4 regions of the Microbacterium sp. AISO3 genome follow, and region 4 is predicted to be linked to each of the others. Evidence: predicted binding sites of a transcription regulator. Region 4 holds the regulator's gene; each other region holds the start of a gene.
The links. Region 4 encodes HrcA, which represses chaperone genes, less so after heat shock. Its sites were predicted from a motif close to TTNGCACTCGNNNNNNNCGAGTGCNAA; they were not measured.
Positions count from the first base shown of each region.

Region 1 (3,804 bases), on a different contig from region 4:
CCCGCAGTGCGAGTCGAACTTCGTGCCGCTCTGGAACAGCTCGGCGCCGCAGGCGGCGCAGGTGTACAGGCCCGCGCGGCTCTCATCGAGCAGCTCGCCGGTCCACGCGCGTTCGGTGCCGGCCTGCCGCAGCACCGCGTACTGCTCGGGGGTGAGCTCCTCGCGCCACTGCTCGTCGGTCTTATTCACGGAATAGGTCATGTCTGCTCCTTCGCCTCGTTCTATTCAACTCGACGTTGGGGGTCGATGTTCCCGGAGAATGTCCTCATGTCCGACGAGTTCGCCGCCGTGATCGAGCGTTACCGGCGTTTCGCCGCAGACGAGGCTCCGGGCCGCTCCGAGCTGTACGCCGACTGGGCGTGGCGCGTCGTCGAGGACCCGGCCCTGCAGGAGGTGCTCTCGCGCCTTCCCGCGAACCGCCGCCAGCCGCCGCTCGTGTTCGCGGTGTGCCGGCTGCTCGGGTCGGGCGACGTCGATGCCCCAACGTGGGCCGCTTGGGTGCTGGCGCATGCCGAGGCTGTGGTCTCGGAGAGTTTCGCGCGCTCGGTGCAGACGAACGAGCCCCTGCGCTGCGCGGCACTCCTCCCGACGCTCTCGCGGGTGACCGGCCCGATCGCGCTGCTGGAGGTCGGGGCGAGCGCGGGGCTGTGCCTATATCCCGACCGCTACTCGTATCGATATGTCGGCGTAGACGGAGGCGAGGTGCGGCTGGATCCGGTGACCGGCGTCTCGGACGTCGAGCTCGTCAGCGCGGTTGCGGGGGAGCGGATGCCGCAGGTGCGGCATCCCGACATCGTCTGGCGTGCCGGCATCGACCTCGCCCCGCTCGACGTGCGCGACCCTCGCGACGTCGATTGGCTGGCTCGGCTGGTCTGGCCCGGCGAGAACGGACGGGCCGATCGGATCCGCGCGGCCGCGGCGGTCGCGGCATCCGACCCGCCCCTCCTGTTCGCCGGAGACGCTCTCGACCTTCTGCCGGAGGCCGCGGCTCTCGCGCCGGCGGGGGCGACGCTGGTGATCACCACTCCCGGCGTCCTCGTCCACATTCCGCGTGAGCGTCGTTCGCGGGTGATCGAGCGCGCCCGCGATCTCGGGCGATGGCTGACGATCGACGACCCGGCGACCCACGACGCGTGGTCGGGTGAGCCGAGCGACTGGCGGGGTGGCTTCGCCGTGGCGCTCGATGGCGAGATCGACGCGGCAGCCGACCCGCTCGGGCGGTGGTGGGAGTGGCGTCCCGGATCCGAGCGACCGCGGTCGTAACGTGGAGGAGTGGCACTCTCCGATCGCGACCGCTCGATCCTCGACTTCGAGGCGCGTTGGGGTGCCCACAGCGGCGCGAAAGAAGAGGCCGTGCGCGCCGAGCTCTCGTTGAGCCCGGCGCGGTACTACCAGCTGCTGGGGCGCATCATCGACTCGCCTGATGCGGTTTCGCACGACCCCATGCTGGTGCACCGGCTGCGGCGCATGCGCGCGGCTGCGGAGCGTTCGCGCGCCGAACGCGCGGCCATGTGACGCGGAGCTTGGCCAGATAGCATTCCTCCGTGCCGACAACGACATACCCGAAAGACCGTTTCGACGAGCTCCCTGCCGACACCACCCGAGTCGGCGCCCACCGGGCGGAGAACCCCCGGCTCCGTGCCGGCGTCGTTCTGGCCTGGGCCGCGGGCGCGGTTCTCGTCCTGGTCGCGGTGGGCATCGTCGGCACGATGATCGTCACCGGGCGGATCGCGCTCTTCCCGGCGGAACCGACCGCCACGGCTGTGGTCCAAGCCCCCGTGGAAGCCGATCCGGTGGTCGACACGTCCTATCCGGTGCTGATCCTCAACGCCACCTCCGAGCGCGGCCTGGCGACCGCCCTCAGCGACACCGTCGTCGGCGCCGGGTGGAACTCGGATGTCGTCGACGCGGGTGACGCCAGCACTCATGACTTCGCGACGACCACGATCTTCTATGTCAATGCGGAGGACGAGGGCGCTGCGCGAGGTCTCGCCCAGGTCATCGGGGGTGCGGACGTGGAGATGAGCGAGGCATACGCGGGCCCCGACGCGGCCGACGGCAACCCCAGCAAGCAGCTGACCGTGGTGGTCGGCGAGGACCGGGCGGGCGGCTCTTCCGAGGGTGAATGAGGGGGCGTGTTTCACGCTCGTGAAATTCTCGATGCGGCCGTGTCAACAGTGACCGGAAGCGCCGGGTCAGGCGGAGCGCCCTGCATACGATGACGCTGTCGCACAGCATCAGGAGATTCGCATGACACAGGGCACCGTCAAGTGGTTCAACGCCGAGAAGGGCTTCGGCTTCATCACCGTGAACGAGGGGCAGGACGTCTTCGTCCACTACTCCAACATCGAGATGAGCGGCTTCCGCGTGCTCGAGGAAGGGCAGGCGGTCGAGTTCACCGTGGGGACGGGGCAGAAGGGTCCGCAAGCGGAATCGGTGCGCGTCGTCGCCTGAATCGCACCACTCGCACAGAGCGCGCCGCCATCGCGGCGCGCTCTGTCGTTTCCCGGTCCGGTCGCCGACGGGGCGGCTTGCACTCCCCATGGGCGAGTGCCAGAATGGCTTTAGCACTCACGTTCATCGAGTGCTAAAGACTGTTCTCCACCGTCCGGGAGGGACGACACACACATGGCAAAGATCATCGCTTTCGACGAGGAGGCCCGCCGTGGCCTCGAGCGCGGCCTGAACACGCTGGCCGACGCCGTCAAGGTGACGCTCGGCCCGCGCGGTCGCAACGTCGTGCTCGAAAAGAAGTGGGGCGCCCCCACCATCACGAACGATGGCGTCTCGATCGCCAAGGAGATCGAGCTCGACGACCCGTACGAGAAGATCGGTGCGGAGCTCGTCAAGGAGGTCGCCAAGAAGACCGACGACGTCGCCGGTGACGGAACGACCACCGCGACGGTCCTCGCTCAGGCGCTCGTTCGCGAAGGCCTGCGCAACGTCGCAGCCGGCGCGGACCCCATCTCGCTCAAGAAGGGCATCGAGAAGGCCGTCAAGGCCATCACCGACCAGCTCCTCGCCGACGCGAAGGAGGTCGAGTCGAAGGAGCAGATCGCTGCCACCGCTTCGATCTCGGCCGCTGACGCCTCGATCGGCGAGCTGATCGCCGAGGCGATCGACAAGGTCGGCAAGGAAGGCGTCGTCACCGTCGAGGAGTCGAACACCTTCGGCACCGAGCTCGAGCTCACCGAGGGCATGCGCTTCGACAAGGGCTACATCAACCCTTACTTCGTCACGGACCCGGAGCGCCAGGAGGCTGTCTTCGAAGACCCGTACATCCTCATCGCGAACCAGAAGATCTCGAACATCAAGGACCTTCTGCCCATCGTCGACAAGGTGATCCAGGAGGGCAAGGAACTCCTCATCATCGCGGAGGACGTCGAGGGCGAGGCTCTCGCGACGCTGGTGCTCAACAAGATCCGCGGCATCTTCAAGTCGGCTGCCGTCAAGGCCCCCGGCTTCGGCGACCGCCGCAAGGCTCAGCTGCAGGACATCGCGATCCTCACCGGCGGCCAGGTCATCACCGAAGAGGTCGGCCTCAAGCTCGAGAACGCCACCGTCGACCTGCTGGGCCGTGCGCGCAAGGTCATCATCACCAAGGACGAGACCACGATCGTCGAGGGCGCCGGTGACTCGGCTCAGCTCGAGGGCCGCGTGACCCAGATCCGCCGCGAGATCGACAACACCGACAGCGACTACGACCGCGAGAAGCTCCAGGAGCGCCTCGCGAAGCTCGCCGGTGGCGTCGCCGTCATCAAGGCCGGAGCTGCGACCGAGGTCGAGCTCAAGGAGCGCAAGCAC
Region 1 is NZ_NHRF01000003.1:124,606-128,409, reverse strand. Features, by position in the region: gene msrB (peptide-methionine (R)-S-oxide reductase MsrB) at 1-201, opposite strand, end outside; gene CBF90_RS05730 (DUF2332 family protein) at 268-1,263, shown strand; gene CBF90_RS05725 (DUF3263 domain-containing protein) at 1,273-1,515, shown strand; gene CBF90_RS05720 (LytR C-terminal domain-containing protein) at 1,545-2,129, shown strand; gene CBF90_RS05715 (cold-shock protein) at 2,251-2,454, shown strand; gene groL (chaperonin GroEL) at 2,629-3,804, shown strand, end outside.
Region 1: a site for HrcA is predicted at 2,565-2,591, ahead of groL (chaperonin GroEL). Genes of this name have one in related genera too.

Region 2 (3,804 bases), on a different contig from region 4:
GCGCTTGCAGGCCCGCCTTGGCGGAGTCGGCGATCGTCGGGTACATGCTCACGAGCACGCCGAGCGGTGCGTAGTAGGAGTACTCGTCGTGCGCGAACGGCACATACGGCGCGAGGTACCAGGCGATCGCGGCGGCGAGGGCCGCCTTGCCGGCGAGCAGTAGGCGCGAGACCGCGAAGGCCTCGCCACCCGCGGTGCGCGCGGCTGCCTTGAGCGATGCCAGACGGGGGTGGGATGGGGTGGTCATCGGTCGCGACGATAGGCGCGTGGCGTATCCGTCGGCAGGCCCTTGACGTGGCCCGGTGCGTACGGCAGATGCTGGCGTAGCCTGGAGGTGTGAGCGCTTACGTCTCGGCGTTCGAGCTGTTCTCCATCGGTGTAGGACCCTCGAGCTCCCACACGGTCGGCCCGTTGCGCGCCGCCCGAGCTTTCGCCGTCGGGCTCGAGGCCGCCGGCAGGCTGCCCGAGGTCGTGCGCGTCGGTTGCGTGCTGTACGGGTCGCTCGGAGCGACCGGCATCGGGCACGGCACTCCCGACGCGGTGGTCGCGGGGTTGCAGGGCCACGCGCCCGAGACGGTCGATCCCGATGCGGTCCGCGCGGCGTGGACGAGCTGGACGGACGGCTCACCTCTGCTGCTCGCAGGCCGGCATCCGGTGCCGTTCTCGCGAGGCGATGTGACCTTCGAGCCGCGGACGCGACTGCCGGAGCATCCGAACGCGATGACGCTGAGCGCGTGGGATGCCGCCGGCCATCTCGTCGCGTCGGACACGTATCTCTCGGTCGGGGGTGGCTTCATCCGCCGGGCGGGGGCAGACGCCGCTCCGCGGGGAGCGGGAGGCGGACCGAGCAGCGATGTCGCGTGGCCGTACCGGTTCAGCACGGCGGCCGAGCTGCTCGAGCTGTGCGAGCGCGACGGGGTGAGCATCGCCGGGCTCGCGCGCCGCAACGAGGAGGCGCTTCGGCCCGAGGCTGAGGTCGCCGCGGGGCTCGACGCGATCTGGGATGCGATGTCGGGGTGCGTCGATGCGGGCTTGCGTGCCGAGGGCACGTTGCCCGGGATGCTGCGCGTGCGGCGGCGCGCGGGTGCGATGCGCGCGCAGCTCGAGGCGGCCGAAGCCGCGGGTGGACGGGAGCTCCCGGGGGAGTGGCTGGGTGCGTTCGCGCTCGCCGTCAACGAGGAGAACGCGTCGGGCGGACGCGTCGTCACCGCGCCCACCAACGGGGCCGCGGGGATTGTTCCTGCGGTGGCGATGTACTGGTGGCGGTTCGCGGCGGAGTCGCGCCTGGCCTCGGAGGATCTCGACCGTCGGCGCGGGATTCGGCGGTTCCTGTTGACCGCGACGGCGCTCGGCTCGCTCTTCAAGGCCAACGCCTCGATCTCGGGTGCGGAGGGCGGGTGTCAGGCCGAGGTCGGGTCCGCGTGCGCGATGGCGGCCGGGGGCCTGACGGCGGTCATGGGTGGCAGCAACGCGCAGATCGAGAACGCGGCGGAGATCGCGATGGAGCACCACCTCGGGCTCACGTGCGACCCGGTCGGCGGTCTCGTGCAGATCCCGTGCATCGAACGCAACGCGATCGCCGCGTCGACGGCGGTCACCGCTGCGCGCCTCGCGCTGCGGGGCGACGGGCAGCACTACGTCTCGCTGGATGCCGTCGTCGAGACGATGCGGCAGACGGGGATCGACATGTCGCACAAGTACAAGGAGACGAGCGAGGGCGGGCTCGCCGTCAACGTCGTCGAGTGCTGAGAGGCCCTTCCGCGCCCCGTCTCCGGGGCGCTGTTCGCCGTGCGAGAACCCTTGGCACTCGATGGGGGAGAGTGCTAATCTGAATGCAGTTGAGCCGACAGGGCTCAACTTCCAGATCTCAACATGAAGCATCAGAGAAGGGAAAGATCGATGGCTACTTACGACCCGTTCCGCGACCTCGACCGCATTGCCTCGAGCCTCTTCGACACGCGCCGCGGCCCCCGTCGCATGCCGATGGACCTCTACCGTGACGGCGACCACTACGTGATGACCGCCGACCTGCCGGGCATCGACCCGGGCTCGGTCGACATCGACGTCGACGGCCAGCTGTTGACCATCCGCGCCGAGCGCACGCTCGCGAGCGGTGACGGAGTGAAGTGGATCACGCGCGAGCGTGAAGCCGCGAGCTTCCTGCGCCAGCTGAACCTCGGCCAGGGCGTCGACACGGAGGGCATCGCCGCGACGTACAACAACGGCGTCCTCACCGTCACCATCCCGGTCAGCGAGAAGGCCAAGCCGCGCAAGGTCGAGGTCACGACCGACGCAGCCGCGCCGGTGGTGCCGATCGAGAACTGATCGCGCAGATCCGCGTTCGCACGACGGGCGGCCGCAGCTCCCTCGGGGGCGGCGGCCGCCCTTCGCGTGCGGGGCGGTGCCGAATGCGTCGCGGATGCGCGGATGCGCGGATGCGCGGATGCGCGGATGCGCCGATGCGTCGCGGCTGAGCCGATGCGTCACCGATGACCAACGGCGCGCGAGTCCGTCGTGCCCGGCCTCGGAACGTGCGCGGGCACACGCCCCGAACTCAGAACGGTGGAGATTCGTCCGTCGGTGGCCCGCCGCTTCCGGCATCCCGTGGCGGGCTCGCGGTGTCGATGGTGAAGCAGACGGCCGGTATGGGGACGTCTTCGCGGTAGGTCCTGCCGAGGGGTGAGGTCCATTCGAGAACCCCGCCTCCGATCTGTCTGACCTCCCACTTGGTGAACTGCTTCATCGAGTGGTGTCTTTGGCAGAGGTGGGCGAGGTTGAAGATGTGGGTGTGCCCGCCAAGGGCGTAATCGATCGTGTGGTCGATCTCGCACCGGATCGCGGCGCGCCGGCATCCGGGGAACCGGCAGTGCTGGTCCCGCACCATCAGGAGTTTCTTCATCGATGCGGTGGGCCGATAGGTGTCGATCTCGACCGGTGTGCGGATGACCGGGTCGATGAAGAGCCGGTCCCATTCGCTGACCTGCCCGGCGAGTCGTCGGACGGTGTCGGCATCGACGAGCCCGGCCCCGACGGCTTCGGCGGGGTTCTCGTCCTTGCCCATCAGTGTCCCCGCGGCGACGGCGACTTGCACGCGTGCCCGGATCGCCCCCAGCCCACCGGCCCGGTCGGTCCCGTAGGTCGGGTCGACCACGGGCGCGCCGCCGAGAACGAGGTCGCCCAGGATGTCCGCGCGCAGCTGGTCCATCGTCCGGGTATCGGCGGGCTCGCCCGCTTCTGCGGCATCCGCCGCCGAACTCTCCCCGGCATCCGCGCCGGCGCCCCGGCCAGCGGCATCCGCCCCGCCCGCCCCGGCACCGCCAGTGCCCGCGACCCGGGCGTCCTTCACCGACTGTCCCATCTGCGTGAGCCGGTCGAGCATCCCCGCCGCGATCACCGTGGGCAGACTGGCGACGAGGTTCGACATTCCGTCGGTTCCGTGGAACACGCGCACGCACCGTTCCGCGACCGCGGTCTTGTGCCGCTCTGTGAACGTCTGCGTATGCAACCGGGCCGCCAGGGTCTCCAGCGCACCCCGCACGCGGGAGGGCACATCCCGCTCACACACCCCGATCGCGGCCTCCGCGAACGAATCCCGCATCGCAGCCGGCACCCCCGCGCCGACGCGCACCACCAGATCCACGTGTCCGCGTTCGATCCGCCGCTGCACCCACGCGTCGAACACAGTGGGGTAGTCGTCGATGACCGTCATCGCGTGGTCGATCTCACCCTGCAGCCGGCGGTCGGTCAGCCGGGCCATCCCGGCCGCTTCGGCTGCCACCGACCGCAGCTCCATATCCGACGCCA
Region 2 is NZ_NHRF01000005.1:109,609-113,412, forward strand. Features, by position in the region: gene CBF90_RS09265 (FUSC family protein) at 1-247, opposite strand, end outside; gene CBF90_RS09270 (L-serine ammonia-lyase) at 337-1,749, shown strand; gene CBF90_RS09275 (Hsp20/alpha crystallin family protein) at 1,900-2,325, shown strand; gene CBF90_RS09280 (HNH endonuclease signature motif containing protein) at 2,555-3,804, opposite strand, start outside.
Region 2: a site for HrcA is predicted at 1,801-1,827, ahead of CBF90_RS09275 (Hsp20/alpha crystallin family protein). Genes of this name have one in related genera too.

Region 3 (3,804 bases), on a different contig from region 4:
TGCCGGTCACGGGCAGCGCCGTGCCGATCGTGTAGGTGAGGTCGGTGCCGGGACCCGTCGAGGTCGAGGTGTACTCCGGCGTGTACGACGCGGGCTCGGCCGCTTCGCAGTCGATGGGGAAATCGGCCGAGGTGTTCCCGCCGGCGTCGCCCGACGCAGCGGGTTCGCTGTCTCCGGCACAGCCTGCGAGGACGAGGGCACTCGCGCCGATCACGGCGATACCGCCGAGGACCTTCGCGGTGCGGGAACGGGTGAGAACGCCCATTGTGCTCCTTGATGAGTGGGAACGCGGCACCGAAGCCCCGCGAGGTTGGGTCAAACCTAGTGGCGCGTCCGCGTCGGCGATGTTGCGATGTGTTAACGGTCTGTTACGCGACCCAATCGTTATCTGCGGCCTCGCGTACGGCCTGTCATTCCGCGGTTGGGACCGTTGTCACGACCGTCATCGCGCCGAGCCGACGAGCCGGAATGCGAAGCGGGAGCCTCAGACGACGGGAGCGACGTCGGATGCCTCGTCGATGCGCTTCGGGCGACGTGCGGCCCGGAGAGAGTCGACGCTCAGCACGACGAGGGCGAGCCAGACGAGCCCGAAGCCGATCCATCGCTCGAGCGGCATCGGCTCGCCGAGGATCCAGGCTCCCGTGATGAACTGCAGGATCGGCGCGACGAACTGGAGCAGGCCGATCACCGTGAGGCTGCTGCGCCGGGCGCCGGCGGCGAAGAAGAGCAGGGGCACGGCGGTGACGACACCCGCGAGGGTGACCAGCGCGGTGTGTCCGGGGCTCACCGAGCCGAACACCAGCCCGCCGGTGAGCGCGACCACGATCGCCTGAACGATCGCGACCGGCGCCAGCCAGAGCGATTCGAGTGTCAGGCCGCTGACGGCGTCGACCGACGGCCCGATCTGCTTCTTCACGAGGCCGTAGGTTCCGAAACTCGCGGCGAGCGTCAGCGCGATCCACGGGAAGGCTCCGTAGCCGACGACGATCACGCCGACGGCGACGGCGGCGATGCCGATGGCGACCCACTGCGCCACCCGCAGCCGCTCCTTCAGGACGAGGACGCCGAGGAGCACCGTGACGATCGGGTTGATGAAGTACCCGAGGCTCCCCTCGATCACGTGCCCCGTGAGGGTGCTGATGAGGAAGACCTGCCAGTTCACGTAGATGAGCAGGCCGGCCACGATGGTCCACAGCACGAGGCGCGGCGTGCGCAGGATCGCGATCAGCTTGCCCCAGGCGCGGAGCACCGTGAGAAGGATCGCGCAGAAGACGAGCGAGAACAGGATGCGCCACGACACGACCTCGAACGGGCCCATCGGGGCGAGCGTGAGGAAGTACAGGGGCATGAAGCCCCACAGCACGTACGCCGAGAACGCGTAGATCCCGCCGAGCGAGCGTTCACGGGCGGGATCGAGGGGTGTCACGGGCCAAGCATAGGACGGTCATGACATGCTGCGCCGGTCGCGGACTGCCATCCGCCGCCGCGCGCCTGCCATGACGAAGGCCCGGATGCGGTGCACCCGGGCCTTCGTGGAAGAGCTCTGCGTCAGCGGACGACGACGGCGAGGACGTCGCGCGCCGAGAGCACGAGGAACTCGTCAGCGCCGAACTTGACCTCGGTTCCGCCGTACTTGCTGTAGATCACGCGGTCGCCGACGGCGACGTCGAGCGGAACACGGTTGCCGTTGTCATCGATGCGGCCGGGGCCCACCGCCACGACCTCGCCCTCCTGGGGCTTCTCCTTGGCGGTGTCGGGGATGACCAGACCACTCGCAGTGGTCTGCTCGGCCTCGACCTGCTTGATGACGATGCGGTCCTCGAGCGGCTTGATGGAAACCGACACGGTCTACCTCTTTCTTCGACAAGACTTGTTGGCAATCTCACCCTGAGAGTGCCAACTCCGAGTCTAGGGGGACGTTGGCACTCACGCAACGCGAGTGCCAACCTGCCGCGGCATCGATCCGACCCCGCGCGTAGGCTGTCGTGGTGGATCACGCCGAGCTCTCCGCGTTGCTGACCCCCGAGGGACTCCGTCTGGTCGACACCCTCCGGATCTCCTCGACCGCGGATGCCGCATCGGCCGTGTCACGGCTGCGGCGCGAAGGCCTCTCCCCCGACCTCGTGTCGGCGGTCGTCGGTCAAGCCCGGCTGCGCGAGCGCGCGCGGGCGAAGTTCGGTCCGTTCGCCGACCGGATGCTGTTCACCCGCGCGGGTCTCGAGCAGGCCACGCGTCTCGCGGTCGCCGCACGCCACGCCGGCCGGTTCCGCGACGCCGGCATCGCGCGGGTCGCCGACCTCGGCTGCGGGATCGGCGGCGACGCACTCGGCTTCGCGGGCATCGGGCTCGAGGTCCTGGCCGTCGACGCCGACGAGATCACCGCCGCCCTGGCCGCCTACAACCTCGCCCCGTTCGGCTCGTCCGCCCGGGTGCGCCACGGCCGCGCCGAGGAGACCGATCTCGACGGTATCGATGCGGTCTGGCTCGATCCCGCCCGCCGCACCTCGGGCCACAGCGAGACGCGGCGCGTCGCGGCATCCGACTACACGCCGTCGCTCGACTGGGCCTTCGACCTCGCGCGGCGGATGCCGACCGGGATCAAGCTCGGGCCCGCGTTCGACCGCGACGACCTCCCGCCGGAAGGCGAGGCGCAGTGGATCAGCGCGGACGGCTCGACCATCGAGCTGGTGGTGTGGTCGGGCTCCCTCGCCCGCCCGGGCGTGCGCCGTTCGGCCCTCGTTCTGCGCGGCGACCGTGCCGCCGAGCTCACCGCGCCCGCCGACACCGCCGACGCCGACCCCCGCGACCTCGGCGCCTACCTGCACGAGCCCGACGGCGCCGTCATCCGTGCGCGACTGATCGGCGACGTGGCCCGCGCGCTCGAGGCCGGCATGCTCGCCGGTGGGACGGCGTACATGACATCCGACGCCGGACGCACCAGCCCGTTCGCCACGACGTTCCGCGTTCGTGACGTGCTGCCGCTCAAACCGCGTGAGATGGAGGCCGCCCTCCGACGCGCCGACATCGGCATCCTGGAGATCAAGAAGCGCGGCGTCGACATCGATCCGGCGCAGTTCCGCAAGAAGCTGCGCCTGTCGGGGAGCGCGTCGGCGACGCTGTTCCTCACGCGCATCGGTGATCGCCGCGTCGCCGTCCTCGCGGATCGCGTCGAGGACGAGCCCGGTGGCGCGAGTCAGCCCAGCAGCCCCGCCTGAGCCGCCGCCCACACGAGCCAGCCCGCGCTGTACAGGATCGACAGCGCCGCGAGGCCCAGCGCCCAGACGGCCACGGTGCGACTCTCCCACGGGTGGCGGAGGGCGAGCACGGCCATCACGACGGCGGCGATGCCGAGCGGGAACGCCCACCCGACGAACAGTGACAGCGCGAGCGCGACGATCCCCAGGGCCAGCGCCCACGCTCCCGACCGCGGGAGGATCTCGGGCGCCGGAGCCCACTCGACCCGCGGCTCGGGCACGACGGGCTCGGCCGGTCGCTCGGCCGCGGGGACGAACTGCAGCGGGGTCGGCTGCGTGAACTCGCGCTGGAACCCGCCACGGTGCTCCCCCGGAAGCGGCGCGGCCTCGGGCGCCGCAGCGACATCGCCCGTCGGCGCGTCCACCGCGGGGCGCCGACTGCGCAGCCGGTCGTCGCTCACCCGCGCACCTGGATCTCGGTCACCGGAAGCGTCGAGTCCGCGCCGAACGAGAGGGTGGAGGGCTCGGCACCCGAAGAGATGAGCTCGGCGGCGAGCGCCGCGATCATCGCCCCGTTGTCGGTGCACAGGCTCAGCGGCGGGATGCGCAC
Region 3 is NZ_NHRF01000013.1:17,292-21,095, forward strand. Features, by position in the region: gene CBF90_RS15045 (ABC transporter substrate-binding protein) at 1-265, opposite strand, end outside; gene rarD (EamA family transporter RarD) at 485-1,426, opposite strand; gene groES (co-chaperone GroES) at 1,549-1,845, opposite strand; gene CBF90_RS15060 (class I SAM-dependent methyltransferase) at 1,989-3,215, shown strand; gene CBF90_RS15065 (hypothetical protein) at 3,194-3,655, opposite strand; gene tsaD (tRNA (adenosine(37)-N6)-threonylcarbamoyltransferase complex transferase subunit TsaD) at 3,652-3,804, opposite strand, start outside.
Region 3: a site for HrcA is predicted at 1,920-1,946, ahead of groES (co-chaperone GroES). Genes of this name have one in related genera too.

Region 4 (3,804 bases):
TACCTGCACGTCCCCTTCTGCCGGGTCCGGTGCGGATACTGCGACTTCAACACCTACACGGCCACCGAGCTGCGGGGCGCGCGGCAGGACGCGTACGCCGACGAGGTGCTGCGCGAGATCGCGCTGTCGGCGTCCGTGATCGACGAGCGCGGCCCCCGCCGTCCGGCGCAGACGGTGTTCTTCGGCGGCGGCACCCCCACGCTGCTTCCCGCCGGCGACCTCGCGCGGATGCTGCGGGGAGTACGTGACACCTTCGGCATCGCCGCCGGGGCGGAGGTCACCGTCGAGGCCAACCCGGACACGATGAGCGCGCGGGTCGCCGACGAGTTGGCCGCGGCCGGTGTGACGCGCCTGTCGATCGGCATGCAGTCCGCCGTACCGCACGTGCTGGCCGCGCTCGATCGCACGCATGACCCCGCGAACGTGTCCACCGCCGTCGCCGCCGCGCGGGGAGCCGGACTCGACGTCTCGGTCGACCTGATCTACGGTGCGCCGGGGGAGAGCCTCGACGACTGGCGGCGCTCGGTCGACACCGCGGTAGCGCTCGAGCCCGACCATGTGTCCGCCTACGCGCTGATCATCGAGGAGGGCACCCGTCTCGAGCGGCAGATCCGCCGCGGCGAGGTGGCCGCGCCCGACGACGACCTGCAGGCCGACATGTACGAACTGGCCGATGACCGACTCGCCGTCGCCGGCTTCTCCTGGTACGAGGTCTCGAACTGGGCCCGGTCGGCCGACCAGCGCTCGCGCCACAATCTCGCCTACTGGCGGGGAACCGACTGGTGGGGATACGGACCGGGCGCCCACAGCCACCTCGCGGGCCTGCGATGGTGGAACGTCAAGCACCCGGCCGCATACGCCCAGCGTCTTGCAGCAGGCGATTCACCCGCGGCCGGACGCGAGCGCCCCGATGCCGATGCCCGTCGTCTGGAGTCCGTGCTCCTGCGTTCGCGGATCGTCGACGGACTCGCGATCGACGATCTGGACGCCGACGCACGCCCGTCCGTGGCCTCCCTCATCGCCGACGGTCTCATCGAAGGCGCCGCAGCCGTACGCGGTCGCGTCGTCCTCACCCGGCGCGGACGCCTCATGGCCGATGCGGTCGTGCGCGCGCTCACGGAGTGATCGCGAGGAGACGCCCTGCGTCGCCCACGCGGTAGAATTGGCACTCGCAGACATCGAGTGCCAAACAGGAGGTGACGGACATGGTCTCAGAGCGCGGACTGCAGGTGCTGCGGGCGATCGTGCAGGACTATGTCGACACCCGCGAGCCCGTGGGAAGCAAGTCGATCGTCGAACGCCACGCCTTCGGCGTCTCGGCCGCGACGATCCGCAACGACATGGCGCTCCTCGAGGACGAGGAGCTCATCGCAGCGCCCCACACGTCATCCGGACGCGTCCCGACCGACAAGGGATACCGCGTCTTCGTCGATCACCTGGCGGGGCTGCGTCCTCTGAGCGCGGCCCAGCGCGCGGCGATCACGACCTTCCTCGACGGCCCGACCGACCTCGACGACCTTCTCGTCCGCACGGTGCGCGCTCTCACTCAGCTGACCGGCCAGGTCGCGATGGTGCAGTATCCGTCGTTCGCCCGCGCCCAGGTGTCGCACCTCGAGCTGGTCGACCTCGGCGGCGGACGTCTCGTCGTCATCGTCGTGACCGATACCGGCCGCGTCTCGCAGCGCGTGGGAGTCCTGCGGACCGTGCTCGATGAAGGGCAGTTCGCCGTGGCCAAGGCGACGCTGCGCGCGGCCGTCACCGGCGCGGCCGTTCGCGATGCGGTCACCGCCGTCTCGGCGCTCGCGGAGGGTGACTCGGTCGGCGATCCGATCGGCGACGCGGTGCGGGAGATCGCTCGGATCCTCGTCGAAGAGCTCGAGACGTTCCGCCAGGACCGGCTCGTGATGGCTGGAACGGCCACCCTCGCCCGCCGCGAGGCCGACTTCCGCGGAAGCATCTACCCGCTTCTCGAGGCCATCGAGGAGCAGGTGACTCTGCTCAGGCTCATGGGCGAGATGGTCGCCGACGACCGTGGCGTCGCAGCCCGTATCGGCCGCGAGAACGAGCCGTACGGGCTGTCCGAGGCGTCGGTCGTCACGAGCGACTACGACGTCCCGGGCTCGCGCGCCCGGGTCGGGCTCATGGGCCCCACCCGTATGGACTACCCGACGAACCTCGCGACGGTCCGCGCCGTCGCGCATTACCTCAGCCGGCTCCTCGACGAAGACGAGAAGTCCCGCTGACCCCCACCCACCCACGCCCCTCGGGGCGGAAAGGCGATCCGTGGCTGACCACTACGAGGTCCTGGGCGTCGCGCGCGACGCGTCGCCCGACGAGATCAAGAAGGCGTACCGACGCCTGGCACGAGAACTGCACCCCGACGTGAACCCGGGCGAGGATGCGTCCGAGCGGTTCAAGCTCGTCACACACGCTTACGACGTCCTCAGCGACCCCGAACAGCGTCAGCGCTACGACATGGGCGGCGACTCCGCCGGGGGCTTCGGCGGAGCCGCGGGCTTCGGCGGATTCAGCGACATCTTCGAGACCTTCTTCGGCGGCGGCGCCGGAGGCGGTGGTCGTGCCGGGCGCCCGCGCTCCCGACGCGAACGCGGGCAGGACGCCCTCGTCCGGGTCACGCTCGAGCTGGGCGACGTCGTGTTCGGCGTGCATCGCGACATCGAGGTCGACACCGCGGTGCTCTGCGACACGTGCCAGGGCTCGTGCTGTCAGCCCGGAACGCAGCCGGTGACCTGCGACGTCTGCCACGGCGCGGGCAACGTGCAGCGCACCGTGCGCAGCCTCCTGGGCAACGTCGTGACGTCGCAGCCCTGCAACGTCTGCCAGGGCTACGGCACGACGATCCCGTACCCGTGCACGACCTGCCAGGGGCAGGGACGCGTCCGGGCTCGCCGGACCGTCTCCCTCGACATCCCCGCCGGCGTCGAGACGGGACTGCGCCTGCAGCTTCCCGGATCCGGCGAGGTCGGCCCGGCCGGCGGCCCCAACGGCGACCTCTACCTCGAGGTCACGGTCGCTCCGCACGACGTGTTCAGCCGCGAGGGCGACGACCTGCTCGCCACGCTCGAGGTGTCGATGCCCGACGCCGTCCTGGGCGCCACGACGACGATCGATTCGCTCGACGGTCCCGTCGATCTCGAGCTGCGTCCGGGCGTCCAGTCCGGCGATGTCCTCACCATCAAGGGTCGCGGGATCACCCCGCTTCGCGGCTCGACGCGCGGAGACCTGCGTGTCGGCGTCCACGTCGTCACCCCGACGCGCCTCGACGCGAAGGAACGGGCGCTCATCGAGGAGCTGAAGAAGCGTACGAAGTCTCCGGCTCCGCAGCTCGCCGAGTTCCACCAGGGTCTCTTCGCCAAGCTCCGCGATCGCTTCCGGAACAGCTGAGCCCATGGCTCTGCACTTCCTCGTCGACCCGCCGCTCATCGCACGGCCGGGCGAGTCCGTCGAGCTCACCGGCGCCGAAGCACACCACGCGGCGGGCGTGCGACGCGTGCGGGTCGGTGAGGCGGTGACCGTCGGCGACGGCGCGGGAGCCTGGCTGGAGGGAAGCGTCACGGCGGCCGACCCCAAGCTGGTGCGCATCGACGTGATCTCTCGCGTCGAGCACCCCGCGCCCGCACGGCGTGTGACGCTGATCCAGGCGCTCGCGAAGGGCGATCGCGACGAGCTCGCGGTGCAGGCCTGCACCGAGCTGGGTATCGATGCGATCATCCCCTGGCAGGCTGGTCGAAGCGTCTCGCGGTGGAACGGGCCGAAGGTCGAGCGCGGTGTGCAGCGATGGGC
Region 4 is NZ_NHRF01000002.1:198,954-202,757, forward strand. Features, by position in the region: gene hemW (radical SAM family heme chaperone HemW) at 1-1,125, shown strand, start outside; gene hrcA (heat-inducible transcriptional repressor HrcA) at 1,206-2,243, shown strand; gene dnaJ (molecular chaperone DnaJ) at 2,284-3,405, shown strand; gene CBF90_RS03790 (16S rRNA (uracil(1498)-N(3))-methyltransferase) at 3,410-3,804, shown strand, end outside.